4 regions of the Janthinobacterium sp. 61 genome follow, and region 2 is predicted to be linked to each of the others. Evidence: predicted binding sites of a transcription regulator. Region 2 holds the regulator's gene; each other region holds the start of a gene.
What was found. The regulator FNR, encoded in region 2, switches genes on or off when oxygen is low (the NO sensors DNR and NnrR bind a similar motif). The targets are predictions, from matches to a motif close to TTGATNNNNATCAA.

Region 1 (4,369 bases), 670 kb from region 2:
GGCATCGGCGTCGCCGACCACCAGCAGATTCATGTCACGGCCTTCCACGGTGCTGCCTAGGTCGATCAAGCGTACCAGCGGCGATGCTTGCGCGCTGTCGATCAGGGCCAGGTGGCGGTCCCATGGGTACGGTTCGAAGTAGGCGTAATACACGCTTTCCTCTTCCGGCGTGTGTTCGATGGTCATCACCGTGCCGTCAAAGCTGGTTGGCACGCGGAACCAGGTTTCGCGGTCATAGCTGGCCACGGCCTGGTAGTCTTTCCAGCCGTCCGGGTAAGCCGACTTGCCTGCATTCATGAAGCGGATCGTGCACGCTTCGCCTTGCGCGCCTTGCAGGCGGAAATAAAACCACTGCGTGATGTCGGCGTGGGAATCCTTGCGGATGTTCAGCTCGATGGATTGGGCATCGTCGGCGCGCAGCACCTCGATCGCGCCGGCGTCGAATTGCTGGCTGATTTTAATGGTCATGAGTGTTCCTGATAAAAACGTATGGGTTTTGCATCGTGTGCAATGGCGCGATGATACCTGTTTTGCGGTGGCCTTTGTGCTGGCGCAAACGATGACGGATGTACTTGGCTAAGGTGGAAGCTCCAACACGGGGAGAGCATCATGGATGACAACGGCAAACATTTACGCGAACTGGAAAAGAAAGTCAGCGCCCTCAGCGACGCCCTGGCGCACCTGGGCAAGGGAACGACCTTGCAGGAATTGCTGCGCATCCTGCGTTTTCCCGGCTATACGACACCGGCCGAATTCACCTTCAATGCCGCCATTCTCGACACCATGCTGGTGCAGGCCAATGCGCTGGAAAAGCTGGGGCAGGATTTGTTGGCGGGGGCCAAGCAGGTCGTCGCCAAGTAATGAAAGTTTGATAACGACGCTTGCTGAACGCCTGAAAAATGTTCAGGGCAAGGCGCGGGGCCGCAGGCAGTACGAACGTACGCCCAGGCCCTGCAACGCCGCCATGGACGTTTTGTCAGGTGTTCAGGCCGCCGAAACGTTCGTAGAACCAGGGCTCCACGTCTGGCGCGTGCTCATCCTCGCGCCGTAATGTGGCCAGGATATGGTCTTCGGCCGCCGCATAGGTGAGGCGGTACAGGTCGCGCGCCAGCGCATAGGCTTGCGTGCCGGGCCACGGTTCGGGCAGCAGTTCAACGGGCAGTTGCGGATCGTGTAACTGCACGCGGCGGTAGGCGTGCGTCAACAGCGAGCGGATGACGAAGGCTTGCTCGGCATCGAACACGGGCTCTTCTTGTAGCAGGGTCAGCAGCGGCTGGAAGCTGGCGATGAATTTTTCGTAGCCGGCCATCACTTCCGACAAGTCCCAGCATTCTCCCACCATGTCGCGCAGGGGCCGTGTGCTGACATCCGGCAACTCCGTAGTGTGGCAGACATACAGCTTGCCTTGTACGTCGTTGCGCACGAGGATGTCTTCCAGCGCCTCCGAGTTGCTGGCCGGATGGCCAAAGATGCCGGGAGAGATCAATCCATAGCCAGCCCACAATAATTCCTTGCGCAGCGCCCCCCGCTCGGCGGCGCCGATGCTTCCGGCCGGCCCGATCACCAGGGTCCAGCTGCCATCCCAGTGCACGACCAGTGGCGCATAGATGCGGCGATAAGCGCGCTCAAAGCGGACCAGCGCCTCCGGGCGTATCGTATAGGCGCTACGGCGGCCGTCGCGCTGCGAGCTGAGCCAGCCCTCCTGCGCAAGGCGGAACACGCTGGTGCGCAGCAGGCGGTCATTTACGCCAAATGGTGCCAGCAGGTCGATCAGACTGCCCAGCCAGATGGCGCCGCCGCGCGGCACGATGGCGTCGCCAAAAATGGTCATCACCAGGGACTTCGAGCGCGGTGGGTCGCTTTCCAGGAAATCGGCTATCCATGCCGTGCAGCGGGTGTTCTTCATGTGGTTCCGGTCTGGCCGTGTTGCGGTCGATTCAATAAAAGCAGCAGTTTACTTGGCTGTGCGGGTAGCGCGTCAATAATTTGCAGGAAGCGCTGGTGGCACTTCGCAGTGTTTTCTCATCAGCAATATCATACGCACAAAAAAGCCGCACAAGATACGAATTTTTAAAATGACTCACATCAAGTGTATGCAAATCGTTTTTTGTATCGTATTATCTGTTCATCGCACCGCATTGCTGCGCAAAATCAAGACATGGGAGACAGATCATGTACGCACAAATGGTTGAAACCGGCCTCAAGAACGTCCGTTCCATCGATGACATGGGGGCGGAAGAGCGCGCTTTTCAGGCGCGTATCGACGAAGGCATCAAGATCGAAGCCAAGGACTGGATGCCGGACGCTTACCGCAAGACCCTGATCCGCCAGATTTCGCAGCATGCGCATTCGGAAATCGTCGGTCAATTGCCCGAAGGTAACTGGGTCACGCGCGCACCGACCTTGAAACGCAAGTCCATCCTGCTGGCGAAGATTCAGGATGAAGCGGGTCACGGCCTGTACCTGTACAGCGCTGCCGAAACCCTGGGCGTGTCGCGCGACGATCTGCTTGCTGCCTTGCACTCGGGCAAAGCCAAGTATTCCAGCATCTTTAACTATCCCACCCTGTCGTGGGCCGACATGGGCGCCATCGGCTGGCTGGTCGACGGCTCTGCCATCATCAACCAGATTCCCCTCTGCCGCTGCTCGTATGGCCCGTATGCCCGTGCCATGATCCGCGTCTGCAAGGAAGAATCATTCCATGCCCGCCAGGGCTACGACATCATGATGTCACTGTGCAAGGGCACGCCAGAACAGAAAGCCATGGCACAGGATGCGCTGAACCGCTGGTGGTGGCCGTCCTTGATGATGTTCGGTCCGTCCGACGCCGCCTCCGTCAACAGCGCCCAATCGGCGCAATGGCGCATCAAGCTGTTCTCGAATGATGAATTGCGCCAGCGCATGGTCGACCAGACCGTGCCGCAAATCGAGTACCTGGGCTTGACCGTGCCCGATCCCGACCTGAAGTTCAATGCGGAGACGGGCCACTATGAATTTGGCGAAATCGACTGGTCCGAGTTCAACAATGTCCTGAAGGGCAATGGCCCGTGCAACCGCGAGCGCCTGCAAACGCGGGTCAAGGCGTATGAAGACGGTGCATGGTTCCGCGATGCCTTGCTCGCGTATGCAGACAAACAAGCCGCAGTCAAAGCGGCAGCGTAAATACATAAGACAGATAGGGGAGAGCAACATGAGCAAAGAATGGCCATTGTGGGAAGTTTTCATCCGCAGCCAGCACGGCCTGGCGCACAAGCATGTGGGCAGCCTGCACGCCTCCGACGCCACCATGGCGGTCAACCATGCGCGCGACGTCTACACGCGCCGCAATGAAGGCGTAAGCATCTGGGTGGTGCGCGCGGCCGACATCGTGGCCAGCAGCCCCGGCGACAAGGGTGCCCTGTTCGAGCCGTCGAACAGCAAGGTGTACCGCCATCCCACCTTCTTCCCGATGCCGGAAGAAGTCAAGAACCTGTGATGGGAGCGCTTGCAATGGATGACAAAGTCAATTACCTCTTGCGCCTGGGCGACAATGCCCTGATTCTCAGCCAGCAGTTGTCGCAGCTGTGCGGCAAGGGTCCCGCGCTGGAAGAGGACATGGCGCTGACCAATGTGGCGCTCGACCTCCTGGGCCAGACGCGTTTGTGGTTCAGCTATGCGGCCGAACTGGAAAACGCGGGTCGCGACGAAGATGACATCGCCTTTTTGCGCGATGCCCACGACTTCAAGAATTGTTTGCTGCTGGAGCAGCCGAACGGCAATTACGCCGACACCATGATGCGCCAGTTCTTCTTCGATACCTGGCACTACTTCCAGCTGCTGGAACTGGCGAAATGCAGTGATCCACGCATCGTCGAAGTGGCGCAGAAGTCGATCAAGGAAGTGACCTATCACCTGCGCCGCAGCGGTGACCTGATCGTGCGTCTCGGCGACGGTACGGCGGACAGCCATGCCAAGACGCAGGCGGCGGCCGACAAACTGTGGATGTACACGGGCGAGATGTTCAAGTACGACGCCGTCGACCAGGCCATGCTTGCCAACGGCATCGCACCGCCATCGGACGTGTTGCGCCAGGCCTTCCTCGAACACGTGGCCGAGATTTTCGACGAAGCCACCTTGACCATGCCGGCGCCCGACGCCTGGATGCAAAAGGGCGGCAAGCAGGGCACGCACACGGAATACCTGGGATTCATCCTGGCCGAGATGCAATTCCTGCAGCGCGCCTATCCCGGGGCGGAGTGGTAATGAACGCGCCCGCGGCAGCGCTGGAAGCCGCCCAGGTCTGGGCCTGGCTGGGCGACGTGCCGGACCCGGAAATTCCCGTCATTTCGGTGGTGGACCTGGGCATCGTACGCGCCGTCGACGTGGTCAG
Region 2 (4,369 bases):
CGTCAGGTTGGCGTTCGGCTGGCGCGGCTGCAGCAAACGGCTGGTATCGGGGTGCAGCACGTAGCGCGGCACGGCGCCGCGCGTGAGAATGAAGTAATAGCCGCTCTTGCCGATCTTTTCCGAGCGCAGGCGCCCCAGCAGGTTGTCCTTGTACAGGCGCAGCACGCCGATCACCACACCGGCCACCTGGCCATCGGCGGTGAGCACGGGCGCCACCATCTGCACGATGGGCATGCCGCTCGATTTGCCCAGCATCGGCTCGGTGATCATGGGCTGACGTGTACGCAGGACGGTCTGGAAATACTCGCGCTCGGCAACGTTGATGCCGGCGCGGCCCGTGACCAGCGGCATGTCGGCCACGATGGCGCCTTGCGCATCGAGCACCAGCACGTCGTCGAACAGCACCAGCATCGAGCGGCGCGCATAGTATTCGCGCAGCTTGGCGGGTTGGGCGATCAATTCCGGCGGCTGCTGCCTGGCCGTCAGGGTGACGATTTGCAGCAGCATGCCCAGCTTGTCGTCGAGCTCGGCGGCGGTGCGGGTGATCAGGGCAGATTGCTGGCTCAGCAGTACTCGCGTGAAGTCAGCGCGCATGTGCTGCAACTGGATCATGGTGACCAGTGCGATCATGGCGATCGAGGTCAGGCTGGTGGCCAAGGCGACTTTTGCTTTGATGCCGAGAGGCTTCATGATTTCCTTTTCAGTACCGGGCGGCACAGGCGGCAGATAATGCTGTCAGGAATTTTCCTATCAATACATCAACTTGGCAAGCGGTGCCGCGCAAATTGCCCTCGCTGCAAGGGCTTTTGACGATGTTGCCATATAATTAAAGTCAGAACGTCGTTTATTCAGCGCAATTGCGGTGAAATTGGCACACGGCAACCGTGTATGCAGTAAACTCGGTATTGCATTTTCTAAAAGGTACCGACATGACTGAAGCGCTCCTCACTCCCACCTTGCCCACAGTGACCGTGGAAGCGTTGCGTGCGCGATGCTCGACCTGCAGCATGCATCAATTGTGCCTGCCGATGGGCCTCGATGTGGGCGACATGGACAGGCTGGATCAGATCATCGGTCGCCGCCGCAAGATCGTGCGCGGCGCCTCGCTGTTCCGCATCGGCGACTCGTTCCAGAACCTGTACGCGATCCGCCTGGGGCACTTCAAGACGTACCAGATCAATCCGGGTGGCGAAGAGCAGGTGACGGGCTTCCAGATGGCAGGAGAACTGCTGGGCATGGACGCCATCAGCGCCGACCGCCACCACTGTAATGCGGTGGCGCTGGAAGACAGCGAAGTGTGTGAAATCCCGTTTTCCAGCCTGGAACAATTGCTGGGCAGTATGCCTACCCTGCTGCGCCATTTCCACCGGATGATGAGCCAGGAAATCACGCGCGAGCAAAGCGTCATGCTGTTGCTGGGCAATATGCAGGCGACACAGCGCTTTGCCGCCTTCATCGTCAACCTGGCCTCGCGCTATGAGGCGCGCGGCTATTCGGGCAGCAATTTCCAGCTGCGCATGTCGCGCGAGGAAATCGGCAACTACCTGGGCCTGACCATCGAAAGCGTCAGCCGCTTATTGTCGAAATTCAAGAAGGAAGGCTGGCTGCGCGTCTCCAACCGCGAGATCGAGATCTTGCAGCCGGCCAAGTTGAAGGCCATTACGGCCGGTACGGACGTCTGCAAGTAAGTCTTACAGCTCTTCATCCGCGTGCAGCGCGATGCTGCGCTGCAGCGGCCAGGTCCAGATGCCGGACAGGCGCCACTCGCGTTTGTCGTTTTCCACCAGCACTTGCCAGCGGCTGCGCTCGAGCATCGGCAGCGCTACCGAGAAGTTGCCCGCCGCATCGGGCTGCACCAGCAGCTTGATATCTTTTTCCGGCAAGGTCGCATGCGCCAGATGCAGCTGCAGCGGACCCTGGTAAGCCTTGCCGAAGCTGTGCACGGAGCCACTGAGGCGCGCTGACGCCACGTCATACGACAGGCTGGTATCCATCGCCAGGTCGCTGGCGACAGTATCGCGCCGCAAGTCCTGGTTGATCGCCTTTCCCTGCTTGTAGTAATCGCCCACCACCAGCGCATCAGGCTGCGTAAACGCGATATAGCCCATGAAGCTGCCGACGACCACGGACAGGCCGGGACCGATCATCAGCAGCCATGGCCAGCGATGCTTGTACCACGGGGCAACGGGGGCTTGCAGCTTGAGACTGTCGGACATGATATTTCTCCTGTTTAATCGGCCAATCCCCATCCGGGGACTGGCCTTCCTACATTAGCGCGGTACGATGAATACCGCGCTTTCACGCACATGCAACGATGGGTCGTCCAGCGAGTGCAATTCGATCGCAATCTTGTTCGAGCCCTTCTCGCCCACGCCGTGCGGCACGCGCAGGCGGATCGGCCAGCCCAGCGTTTCCGTCGGCTGCAAGGTTACTTCTTCGCGCGTCAGCAAGGTCAGGCCCGGCAAGCCGGAAGCGCTGATTTTAAAATGCTGGGTTTGCTCCGAGGTGTTCATGATCTGCAAGCGGTAAACGTTTTCGATCATGCCGTCTTCCACTTCGCGTCCCATCGAACCGCGGTCGCGGATCACGTCCATTTTCAGGGGCGTGCGCAGGGCCAGCGAGGTACACACGGCGATGATGATCAGGGCCAGGATGGAAGTGTAGATCAGCACGCGCGGGCGCATGGCGCGCTGGCGGATCTGCTTCGAACTGAAGTTGTTTTCCATCGCATGGTCGGTACTGTAGCGTACCAGTCCCCGCGGCCGGTCGACCTTGTCCATCACGCTGTTGCAGGCGTCGACGCAGGCGGCGCAGCCGATGCATTCATACTGCAGGCCGTTGCGGATATCGATGCCGGTCGGACACACTTGTACGCACAGGGTGCAGTCGATGCAGTCGCCCAGCTTGTCGTTGTTGCCGGCCTTCTTGCTGATGGCGCCACGCGGTTCGCCGCGCTTGGCATCGTAAGTGATGATCAGGGTGTCCTGGTCAAACATGGCGCTCTGGAAGCGCGCGTAGGGGCACATGTATTTGCACACCTGCTCGCGCAGCCAGCCCGCGTTGCCGTAGGTTGCCAGGCTGTAGAACAAGACCCAGAACCATTCCCAGGGACCGAAATTGAGGGTGGTCACCTCGCGCGCCAGTTCCTTGATCGGCGTGAAATAGCCGACAAAGGTAAAGCCCGTCCACAGGGCGATGGCGCCCCATGCCAGGTGCTTGGCCGTTTTCTTGAAAGCCTTGCGCACGGAGGGTCCCTGCTTGTCGAGGGCCATGCGCGCGCTGCGCGTGCCCTCGATGCGGCGTTCGACCCACAGGAAGATTTCCGTGTATACCGTTTGCGGGCAAGAGAACCCGCACCACACCCGCCCGGCGATGGCCGTGACGAGGAACAACAAATACGCACAGATGATCAGCAGGGCCGCCAGATAGATGAAATCCTGGGGCCACAGCACGACGCCGAAAATGTAGAACTTGCGCGTGGTCAAATCGAACAGCAGGGCTTGCCTGCCATTCCAGGTCAACCACGGCAAGCCGTAGAACGCCAGCTGGGTAAGCCATACGCATACCCATCGCCAGGTAGCGTAGCGTCCTTTGGCCTCGCGAGGGTAGATTTGCTCGCGGGCCGCATACATCTTGATGACTTGAGGTTCCATTACGTCATTTCACGGGCGTCTGGGGATTCGACAGGCTCCAGACATACGCCGACAGCACGTGTACCTTGGACTCGCCGAGGAAATCGCTGAAGGCCGGCATGGTGTTGTTGCGTCCCTTGCGGATGGTTTCCATGATGGTATCGGCACTGCCGCCATACAGCCAGATCTTGTCCGTCAGGTTAGGCGAACCGAGCATCTGGTTACCCTTCGCATCGGCGCCGTGACAGGCCATGCAGGCGCCGAACTTGGCCTTGCCCAGCACGGATTTGACGGGATCCGAGGTCGAGCCGGATAGGCTCAGCACATAATGGGCCACGTTCTCGACATCCTTTTCGGAGCCCAGGGCGGCGCCCATCGGTGGCATTTGCCCATTGCGGCCATGCATGATGGTGGTCTTGATGATGTCGGGTTCACCGCCATACAGCCAGTCCTTGTCGGTCAGGTTGGGGAAGCCCTTGTTGCCGCGCGCATCCGAACCGTGGCATTGCGCGCAGTAGGTCAGGAACAAACGCTGGCCGATGGCATGCGCCTGCGGATCGGCGGCCACCGTCTTCAAGTCCTGGCTCAGGTACTTGTTGAACAGGGGGCCGTAGTCGGCTTCCGCCTTCTTCAGCTCTTCCTCGTACTGGCCCGTCGATTTCCAGCCCAGGCTGCCGGCATAGGTGCCCAGGCCCGGGTACAGGAACAGATACGCCAGGGCGAAGACGATGGTGATG
Region 3 (4,369 bases), 750 kb from region 2:
CGCCACGCGGACGGGCTGTGCCTGCCTGCCTACAATGCGGGTTTTATAGGTGGACTTGCAAGAATATCTTGGCTAGAATCGGCAAGCAGCAGATTAATTGTCAACCTTAATTGTCAACACATAAGATCAATAAAAACCAGCTCTGGCGTTTCTCCGATTACCTTTGTTCACATTGCCACTATGAAAAAAATATTTGCACTTCTCGTGCTTGCCGGCATAGCAAATGCCGTCACAGCGGCTGACATTGTAGGAAACGCCAAGGCAGCCCCTGCCAAGGTGGAAATGTGTATCGGCTGCCACGGCATTCCCGGTTACAAGGCGACCTTCCCCGAAGTGTTCCAGGTGCCGATGATCGGTGGCCAGCCGGCAAAATATATCGAGAATGCGCTGCAAGCCTACAAGAAGGGCGACCGCAAGCACCCGAGCATGAAGGGCATCGCCAGCAGCCTGTCCGACCAGGATATCGCCGATGTCGCCGCGTATTATGCGCAACAAGCCAAGCCGAACTGAGGACCAGCCAGATGATGAAAACACTACTCGCCGCCCTCGTATGCGCCACTGTCTCGTTCGGCGCCAGCGCCGCCGGCAATATCAACACGGGCAAGGCTCTGGCCGAAAAATACAGCTGCGCCACCTGCCACGGCAAGGATTACGGCTCGCCCATCGATCCGTCGTACCCAAAACTGGCGGGCCAGCACAAGGATTACCTGGAACACGCCTTGACGGCGTATAAACGGGGCGACAAGGCCAATGGCCGCAATAACGCCATCATGACGGGCCAGGTGAAACCGCTGAGCAACCAGGACATCAAGGACCTGGCCGCCTATCTGCACAGCTTGCCGACCACCCTGGTCATTCACCGCTGAGCGGTATCGCCGGATACATTCGTTTTTCTCACACCTGACAAAACCGTAGCGAGCGGCGCTGAGTTATGGTCGAAATGCGTGGCTGTGCGAATGCACGGTGACGCCGAGGCAGTGAGCATCGGCGGCCGCAAATCATGACGCGCAGTAGGTTTGCCTAGTTGTTCTTCAGTCCCACCCGGCGCGCCAGCTTGTGCAAGTTGCTGGCGTCCAGTCCCAGCTGGCGCGCGGCGGCGGCCCAGTTATCCTGATGCAGGAGCAGCGCTTGCCGGATGGCCTGGCGCTGGCTCGCTTCCACGATCTGATGCATGGACAGCAGCGGCGCCGCCGGCGTGCCGCACGCGCCTGGCACTGGCGGCAGCGTGTCCGTACCGGCTGGCGTCTCCAGCGCATCGAGGTCGAGCATATCCGTTTCCAGGGTCACGATGTCCTTGCGGTCCGCGCCGCGGATCACCGCTTTCAGCGCGGCCCGGCTGATCACATGTTCGAGTTCGCGCACATTGCCCGGCCAGCGGTAATGGCATAAGGCGTTTTCCGCTGCGGCGGACAGGCGCAGGCTGCGCAGCCCCAGGCGCGCGCGGTTGAGCTCAAGGAAACCGCCGGCCAGCAGCAGCACGTCATTGCCCCGCTCGCGCAGCGGCGGAATCTGCACCGGATACACGGACAAACGGTGATACAGGTCGGCGCGGAACGAGCCGTCGCGCACATGCTCGCGCAGGCTGCGGTTGGTGGCGGCGATCACCCGCACGTTGACCCGGCGCGGCCGGTCCGCGCCCAGGCGCTGGATTTCGCCATTTTGCAAGGTGCGCAGCAGCTTGGCCTGTATCGACAGCGGCAACTCTCCCACTTCATCGAGAAACAGGGTGCCCCCTTCGGCCGCCTCGAAACGCCCGGGCCGGTCGCTGACGGCACCGGAAAACGCGCCCCGCACATGGCCGAACAATTCGCTTTCTGCCAGGGATTCGGGCAAGGCCGCACAATTGACGTGGATCAGGGGCTTGCCGGCGCGACGCGACAGCCGGTGCAGGCGGTGTGCACACAGTTCCTTGCCGACACCCGTCTCGCCCAGCAGCAGCACGGGCAGGTCCGATTCGGCGACCACCTGCAGCTCGTGCAGCAGCTGCATGATGGCGCTGCTCTGGCCCACGAAGTCGTGTTCCTCGCGCGGCGCTTGCGCGTCGGCCAGCATGGCGCCGCCCGACAGGCGCAGGGCGCGGATTTCCGTCTCCAGGCGGGTCACGCGCACGGCCGCTTCGATGGCGCAGGCCAGCTCGCCCAGGTCGCGCTGCGCGCGCGCGTCGAAGGTGCCCACCTGTAGCGCGTCGAGCGTAATCACGCCCCAGCGTTCGCCTTCCAGGTCCAGCGCCATGCCCATGCAGTCGTGCACGGGCAGCGGCTCGCCCGCCCGCTCGGCGATCAGGCCATCGTAGGGATCGGGCAGGGAGCTGTCGTGATGAAAGCACAGCACGCCGCGCCGCTGCAGGATGGCGGCCAGGCGCGGGTGGTCGGCGACGGCGAACCGGCGTCCCAGCGCGTCGCTGGCCAGGCCGGCCATCGCCACGGGGCGCAGGTGCTCGCCATCGAGCTTGAGCAAGGCCACGGCCTCGCAGCCGAAGTGCGCGCGCAGGCTGCCTACCAGGCGCTGCAGGCGCACGGCCACGGGCAGGTCGGCGACCAGATCGGTGAGTAGCAGCAGGTGGATGGCGGTGGTGGTCATAAGTACCATGCAGGGTACAAGGAACCACGGCAAACATGGGTCATTACGACCCTGCATTTTTCAAATCGTTGATTTAAAACAAGTTTTTCCTGGCACACGGTTTGCCTAGACAAGAGTGCCGAACCGGCATACAAGACCAAGGAAAGCTTGATGAAAACGACTCCCTCCCTCCGCGCCATTGCCGCCGCCGTCTGCGTCCTGGCCATGCCCCTGTCCGTGCCAGCACAGGCGAGCCTGCCGGCCAGCGCTGCCGCTACTGCGGCCAAACCTCCTGCCGCCGCCGCGCTCAAGCGCTATGAACTGCAAACCAATATCGTCGATGGCAAGATGGTATTCATCGATGCCAAGGGCCAGGTCAATCCCGTGCTGGCGGCGAACGTGGGCGACACGGTCGAACTGGTGCTGAAAAGCGGCGAAGGCGCCGAGCACGATCTGCTGATCCCGGAACTCAACGTGGCATCCGCCAAATTCAGCGCCAGTAGCGGCAGCACCAGCGTGCGCTTCAAGGTCACGCGCGCCGGCACGTTCACCTATTACTGCTCGATCCCCGGCCACCGCCAGATCGGCATGGAAGGCAAGCTGGAAGTGAGCGGGACGTCGCAGGCCGAAGCCGGAGCACCGAAGGCTGCTGGCGCCGGCAGCGCGGCCAACGAGTCCAGCCAGGCCGCCGCGCTGGCCCTGTACACGCCCGCGCCGTCGCCGATGCGCGGTCCCGATCCCTCGGCTGTCAGCGTGGCGGCCAACCCGGCCTCCGTGCCGGCCGCCATCGGCGCGCGCGCGCCGCAGTTGCTCAAGTACCGCATGGAGACGGTGGAGCTGCCGGGCAAGCTCGATGACGGCACCAGTTTTACTTACTGGACCTTCAACCGGCAAGTGCCCGGTCCGATGCTGCGCGCCAAGGTGGGCGACACGGTGGAACTGACCCTGTTCAATGCGAAGGACAGCAAGATGATCCACTCGATCGACCTGCACGCGGTGACGGGCGGCCATGGCGGCGGACAGCATACGCAGGTGGCGCCAGGGCAGGAAAAAACGGTCACCTTCAAGGCGCTCAATCCTGGCCTGTATGTGTACCACTGCGCTACGCCCCTGGTGCCTCAGCATATCGCGGCCGGCATGTACGGCATGATCCTGATCGAACCGGAAGGCGGCCTGTCCAAAGTGGACCGCGAGTATTACGTGATGCAGGGCGAAATGTACACGGGCCGTCCGCACGGCGCGCCCGTGCACCAGGAACCTAACCTGGAAAAAATGGCCAATGAACTGCCCGACTATTACGTCTTCAATGGCGAAGTAGGCGCCCTGAGCAAGACGCACAAATTGCAGGCGAAGGTCGGCGAGACGGTGCGCATCTATTTCGGCGTGGGCGGCCCGAACAAGATTTCATCCTTCCACATCATCGGCGAGATCTTCGACAAGGTATATAGCGAAGGCTCCATCAGCAGCCCGAAACACGACGTGCAAACCACCCTCGTGGCACCGGGCGGCGCGACCATCGTCGAACTCAAGGTACAGCACCCGGGCAGCTATCTGCTGGTCGACCATGCGCTGTCGCGCGCCGGCAAGGGCGCCGTTGGCGTGCTGGAAGTGACGGGCGAGCCCGTACCGGGCGTCTACCACGCGGGCGCCGTGCAATAAACCACCCCCATTCATCATCAAGGAACTGTTATGGAAATGATCGACCTATCCCTGGGCCAGCTGGCCCGCCGCATCCCTGGCGCCACGCGCCTGTTCGATGCCCACCGCCTGGATTTTTGCTGCGGCGGCAACAAGACCCTGCGCGCGGCGG
Region 4 (4,369 bases), 1.5 Mb from region 2:
CTGGCCTTCGAATTTGAATTGCAGCAAGCGCTCGAGCAGCACGGCAGCCTGATTGGCAGCCTGTACCGATTCGCCAGCCACTTCCAGCAGAGCGTCGAGCTTGACGGCGTCGACGCGGATGCTGTCTTCCTTGACGGGCGCGGCATGGCGCACTTCCGGGCGCTCTTCGCGGCGTTCCGCGCCATCCCAGGCTTTGGCGGCCGGCTTGGCGGCAGCAGCGGCAGCAGCAGCGACGGCCACGGCGGCGGGGGCAGCGGCCACGGCGGAGGCCGGTGCCGCAGCGACCTGGCTACCGGCCGGCACGACGGCGTTATACATGCCTTCCCAGTCCAGGCCATCGGCACTGGCGGTGGAAACAGCGGCGGCTGGCGCCACCACGACCACTTCGGCAACGGGCGCGGCGGCTTCCGCCACCACGGCGGCGGCCGGCGCGGGTGCGTCCATGCCCTTGCCTTCGATGGCGTTCGTGAGGATGTGTTCCAGCTCTTCCGGCATGGCCGGCAAGCTTTCCGGCGCGGCGCCGTTGGCCAGTTCCGTCAGCTGGTCGGCCACGAAACCGGACGCTTGCAGCGCCGCCTCGATGGCGATCGGGGTCACCGGCGCGGCGCCCGTGCGCAAGGCGTCGAACAGGTTTTCCGTCAGATGGCAGGCCGCCACCAGTGCGGGCAGACCCATGAAGCCGGCCCCACCCTTGATGGTGTGGAAGGAACGAAACACGGCATTCAGTGTTTCCTTGTTGTCAGGATCACGCTCGAGGCGCAATAAGTGCTCTTCAACATTAACCGCAAGATCCATCGCCTCAACGACGAAATCCTTGAGCATATCGTCCATTAGAATCCCAAATCCGCAAGAAGGTCGTCTACATTATCCTGGTCCAGCGCCACCGACGGCACGGACGGGCCCTGCATCAGAGGCACCGGCTTCTGCGCCAGTTTTTCGCGCACTTCGGCCGGTGCGTTGTCGCGCAGCAGCTGGGCAAGCTCGTGCTCCACCGTCTTGGTGATGTTGACCACTTTTTTGATCAGCTGGCCCGTGATGTCCTGGAAGTCCTGCGCCATCATGATTTCCAGCAAGCGCGCTTTTTCTGCTTCCGTGGCCTCGGCAACGGCTTGCGCGAACTGGCGCGAATCGCCGGCCAGGGCCTTGAATTCTTCCAGGCTCAGCTTGCCGTCGAACAACGCCGTCCAGCGACTGTCCATGTCCTTGGCTTTCTTCGACAGCACATCTTGCGCCGGCATCCCTTCGTCGAGCGTATTCAGGACCTTGTTGGCGGCCTGTTCCGTCAGCGTGGCGACATATTCCAGGCGGTCCTGGGCGTCGACGATCTGCGACGACGCTTCCGTCAATGCCTTGTCGTAGCCCAGTTCGCGCAGCGAATCGTGCAGCAGGCGCACGATGCCACCCAGGCGTTCGAACATCGGCTTGTCGGACTGGTCGACCGGATCGGCCGCTTCGCCAGGCACGCCTGTAGCAGCCGCGGGGGGCGCTTCGGGTGCGGCGGCGACTGGCGCTTCCGCTGCGGCTGACGGCACGGCGGCGCTGGCCGACACCGAGTCGAACAGCGCGTCAAAATCGTCGTCCGCGATCACGGCTGCGGGCGCTGCGGCAGGCGCGGGCTTGGGAGCGGCCGCACTTTGCGCAGATACTTCATCGAATAATGCATCGAAATCATCAGCGGCGTTGGTCATATCCCTGCTTCTCCATAATTTGTCAAAATTCCGCCTGAACTGTGCGTTTTACAGACTGATACCCACAATTTCTCGATTAAGATGATTTGAGGCAATACCGCTGCGATGGTGCGAGTGTAGCAGGGCGCCGCCCTGTTGGTAAATCTCAAAACGCGCTTCCTGGTGCAAAGCAGGTCCACAAGAGCTTTTCCACCAGGAAATAAGTGTTCCTGCTGTTGTATTTTGAAATACTACCATTGGCGTGCGTGCAAGACCACGCGCCAGACAAGAAATCCTGCTCTCGGGTGCCTGCGCAACAGTACCCAATGGCTGTCGTTACGGCTCAAACACGATCTTTCTGCCAATGTTGTCTATACTGAAGGTGCAATAGTATTGATAATTATCAAGTCTTTACATGAATACCATGCTGCCGCCGCGTCTACAATAAGGGGCGTTGCGCGCGCTGAGTCACTGCCAAAGGACCTGCCATGTATAAGAAAATTCTGATCGCCACGGACGGCTCCGCCGTCTCCAACCTGACGGCCTGTGCTGGCGTTGCCTTTGCAGAGCAGATGCAAGCCGATATCCTTGCCGTGTACGTGGCGCCCGAATACCAGTACCCGGTGTACATCGAAATCATTCCACCAAGCTATCCCAGCGAGGAGGAATACCGCATCGCCATGCGCAAGGCGGGCGCCGACCACTGGCAGCCCATCCTCGACGCGGCCGCCAGGCGGGGCCTGGAAGCGACGGGCCTGACGGCCTTTTCCGACAGCCCGGCCCTGAAAATCGTGGAAGTGGCGCAATTGCAGAACTGCGACTTGATCTTCATGGGCTCGCATGGCCGCAGCGGCTGGGGACAATTGCTGCTCGGCAGCGTGACCAACAAAGTGCTGTCGCACTCGAAATTGCCGGTGCTCGTGCATAGGCTGATCAAGGAACCACCCTCCAAATAAGTGGTCACATGGCCACGGGGGCCGCCGCTGCCGGCATAGTAAGTAAAAGGCAAACTTGCGGCCATTTCGGTTAAAATGACAATGTTTCTCGTTTATTAATACCCGGCCGGCCGCCACGAGGCGGCCCGGGCACATTTCACGCCTCCTGATTGCGCGCCTATGATACGTATTGTGATTGCCGACGACCACACCATCATGCGAGAAGGATTGAAGCGCATCCTCGACGGCGCGCCGGACATCGACATCGTGGGCGAAGCCATCGACGGCTTCGAGGTACTCAACCACGTACGCCAGGGCGGCTTCGACCTGTTGCTGCTCGACCTGTCGATGCCGGGCCGCAGCGGCGTCGACCTGATCCGGCAAATCCGCAGCGAAGCGCCCAAGCTGGCCATCCTCATCCTCACCATGCACGAGGAAGAGCAATATGCGGTGCGCGCCATCCGCGCCGGCGCGCAAGGCTATCTGACCAAGGAAAGCGCGGGCACCCAGCTGGTGGGTGCCATCCACAAGGTGGCGTCGGGACGTCCCTACATCAGCGCCGAGGTGGCGGAGCAGCTCGTGCTCAACATCATGATGCCGAATGAAAGCTTGCTGCACAAACAGCTGTCGGACCGCGAGTTCGAAGTCTTTTCCCTGCTGGTGGCAGGCAAGTCTATCACGGAAATCGCCAACAATCTGCATCTGAGCGTGAAAACGGTGAGTACGCACAAGACGCGCATCATGCAAAAGATGGGCATGAGTTCGCTGTCAGAGATGGTTCAGTATGCCGTGGCACACCGTCTGCTGTCTCCCTTCAAGACCTGAACCTGCCCACGCGCGCCAACCCGTAGGAACAATCCTACATCAACTGCCACAGCTCCTACTGCCATATTCAGCCACCGCTGATATTAATTGCAGACGGTTGTTAGCATACTGAAACCAGTCATCAAGTTGCTGGGAAGTTATTTCATCACACAGCAAGTCTTCAGCGAATCGAGATTCACACGCCTGGACGCGCGCCGCCCTTTCCCTGCCCGCCGTCCTGTGCACCTTGTCATTCAACTCTGAACTACCTGTCACCAGGAGATGAACATGCTGTCCACGCAAACGCCTGAAACCCGCGCTGCCGCTCCATCACTGCCCCCCTCCTCTTCAATGGAAGCGGGGCGCCAGCGCCAGGGTCGGCTATGGTCGAACCTGAAGGAGGTGTGCGACCTGCTGCATATCTCCAGCGCCTGCACCATCGCCGCCGATGAACTGCTGTTCCAGCATGTGCAATTCAAGACTGGCCAGCGCGTGCACACCATCGGCCAGCCCTTCGACACTCTGTACATCGTCAATTCGGGCTTCCTGAAAACCGTACTCATCGACGAATTTGGCAATGAGCAGGTCCTCAGCTTTCCCATGAAGGGCGACATGCTGGGCGTCGACGGCATCCACTCGCGCCAGTACTCCTCGGAAGCAGTGGCCCTGTCCGACTGCGATCTGATCCTGCTGCCGTTCAAGAAATTGACGGCGCTGGGCAGAGTCCACCTGGAACTGGAAAATGTCATGTATGGCGTAATGAGCCGGGAACTGGTGCGCGAGCAAGCGATGATCGGCATGCTGGGCGCCCTCAGCGCAGAAGCCCGCGTGGCGCGCTTCCTCGTCTCGCTGGCCGAGCGCTTCGCGCAGATGGGCTACTCGAGCAAGCTGTTCAACCTGCGCATGACGCGCCATGAAATCGGCAGCTACCTGGGCCTGACCCTGGAAACGGTCAGCCGCACC

Region 1: a site for FNR is predicted at 2,076-2,089, ahead of paaA (1,2-phenylacetyl-CoA epoxidase subunit PaaA). Genes of this name have one in related genera too.
Region 3: a site for FNR is predicted at 2,649-2,662, ahead of nirK (copper-containing nitrite reductase). Genes of this name have one in related genera too.
Region 4: a site for FNR is predicted at 2,061-2,074, ahead of CLU92_RS13350 (universal stress protein). Genes of this name have one in related genera too.

The regions. Positions count from the first base shown of each region.
Region 1 covers NZ_PJMQ01000001.1:3,730,570-3,734,938, reverse strand. The annotation lists gene CLU92_RS17015 (M14-type cytosolic carboxypeptidase) at 1-468, opposite strand, end outside; gene CLU92_RS17010 (hypothetical protein) at 610-861, shown strand; gene paaX (phenylacetic acid degradation operon negative regulatory protein PaaX) at 977-1,906, opposite strand; gene paaA (1,2-phenylacetyl-CoA epoxidase subunit PaaA) at 2,173-3,162, shown strand; gene paaB (1,2-phenylacetyl-CoA epoxidase subunit PaaB) at 3,191-3,475, shown strand; gene paaC (1,2-phenylacetyl-CoA epoxidase subunit PaaC) at 3,490-4,242, shown strand; gene paaD (1,2-phenylacetyl-CoA epoxidase subunit PaaD) at 4,242-4,369, shown strand, end outside.
Region 2 covers NZ_PJMQ01000001.1:4,397,266-4,401,634, reverse strand. The annotation lists gene CLU92_RS19925 (response regulator) at 1-690, opposite strand, end outside; gene fnr (fumarate/nitrate reduction transcriptional regulator Fnr) at 930-1,688, shown strand; gene CLU92_RS19915 (FixH family protein) at 1,692-2,216, opposite strand; gene ccoG (cytochrome c oxidase accessory protein CcoG) at 2,271-3,653, opposite strand; gene ccoP (cytochrome-c oxidase, cbb3-type subunit III) at 3,658-4,369, opposite strand, start outside.
Region 3 covers NZ_PJMQ01000001.1:3,642,985-3,647,353, reverse strand. The annotation lists gene CLU92_RS16655 (cytochrome c) at 181-510, shown strand; gene CLU92_RS16650 (cytochrome c) at 525-866, shown strand; gene norR (nitric oxide reductase transcriptional regulator NorR) at 1,021-2,580, opposite strand; gene nirK (copper-containing nitrite reductase) at 2,731-4,218, shown strand; gene ytfE (iron-sulfur cluster repair protein YtfE) at 4,249-4,369, shown strand, end outside.
Region 4 covers NZ_PJMQ01000001.1:2,910,734-2,915,102, forward strand. The annotation lists gene CLU92_RS13340 (chemotaxis protein CheA) at 1-831, opposite strand, end outside; gene CLU92_RS13345 (protein phosphatase CheZ) at 831-1,688, opposite strand; gene CLU92_RS13350 (universal stress protein) at 2,156-2,623, shown strand; gene CLU92_RS13355 (response regulator transcription factor) at 2,783-3,427, shown strand; gene CLU92_RS13360 (Crp/Fnr family transcriptional regulator) at 3,758-4,369, shown strand, end outside.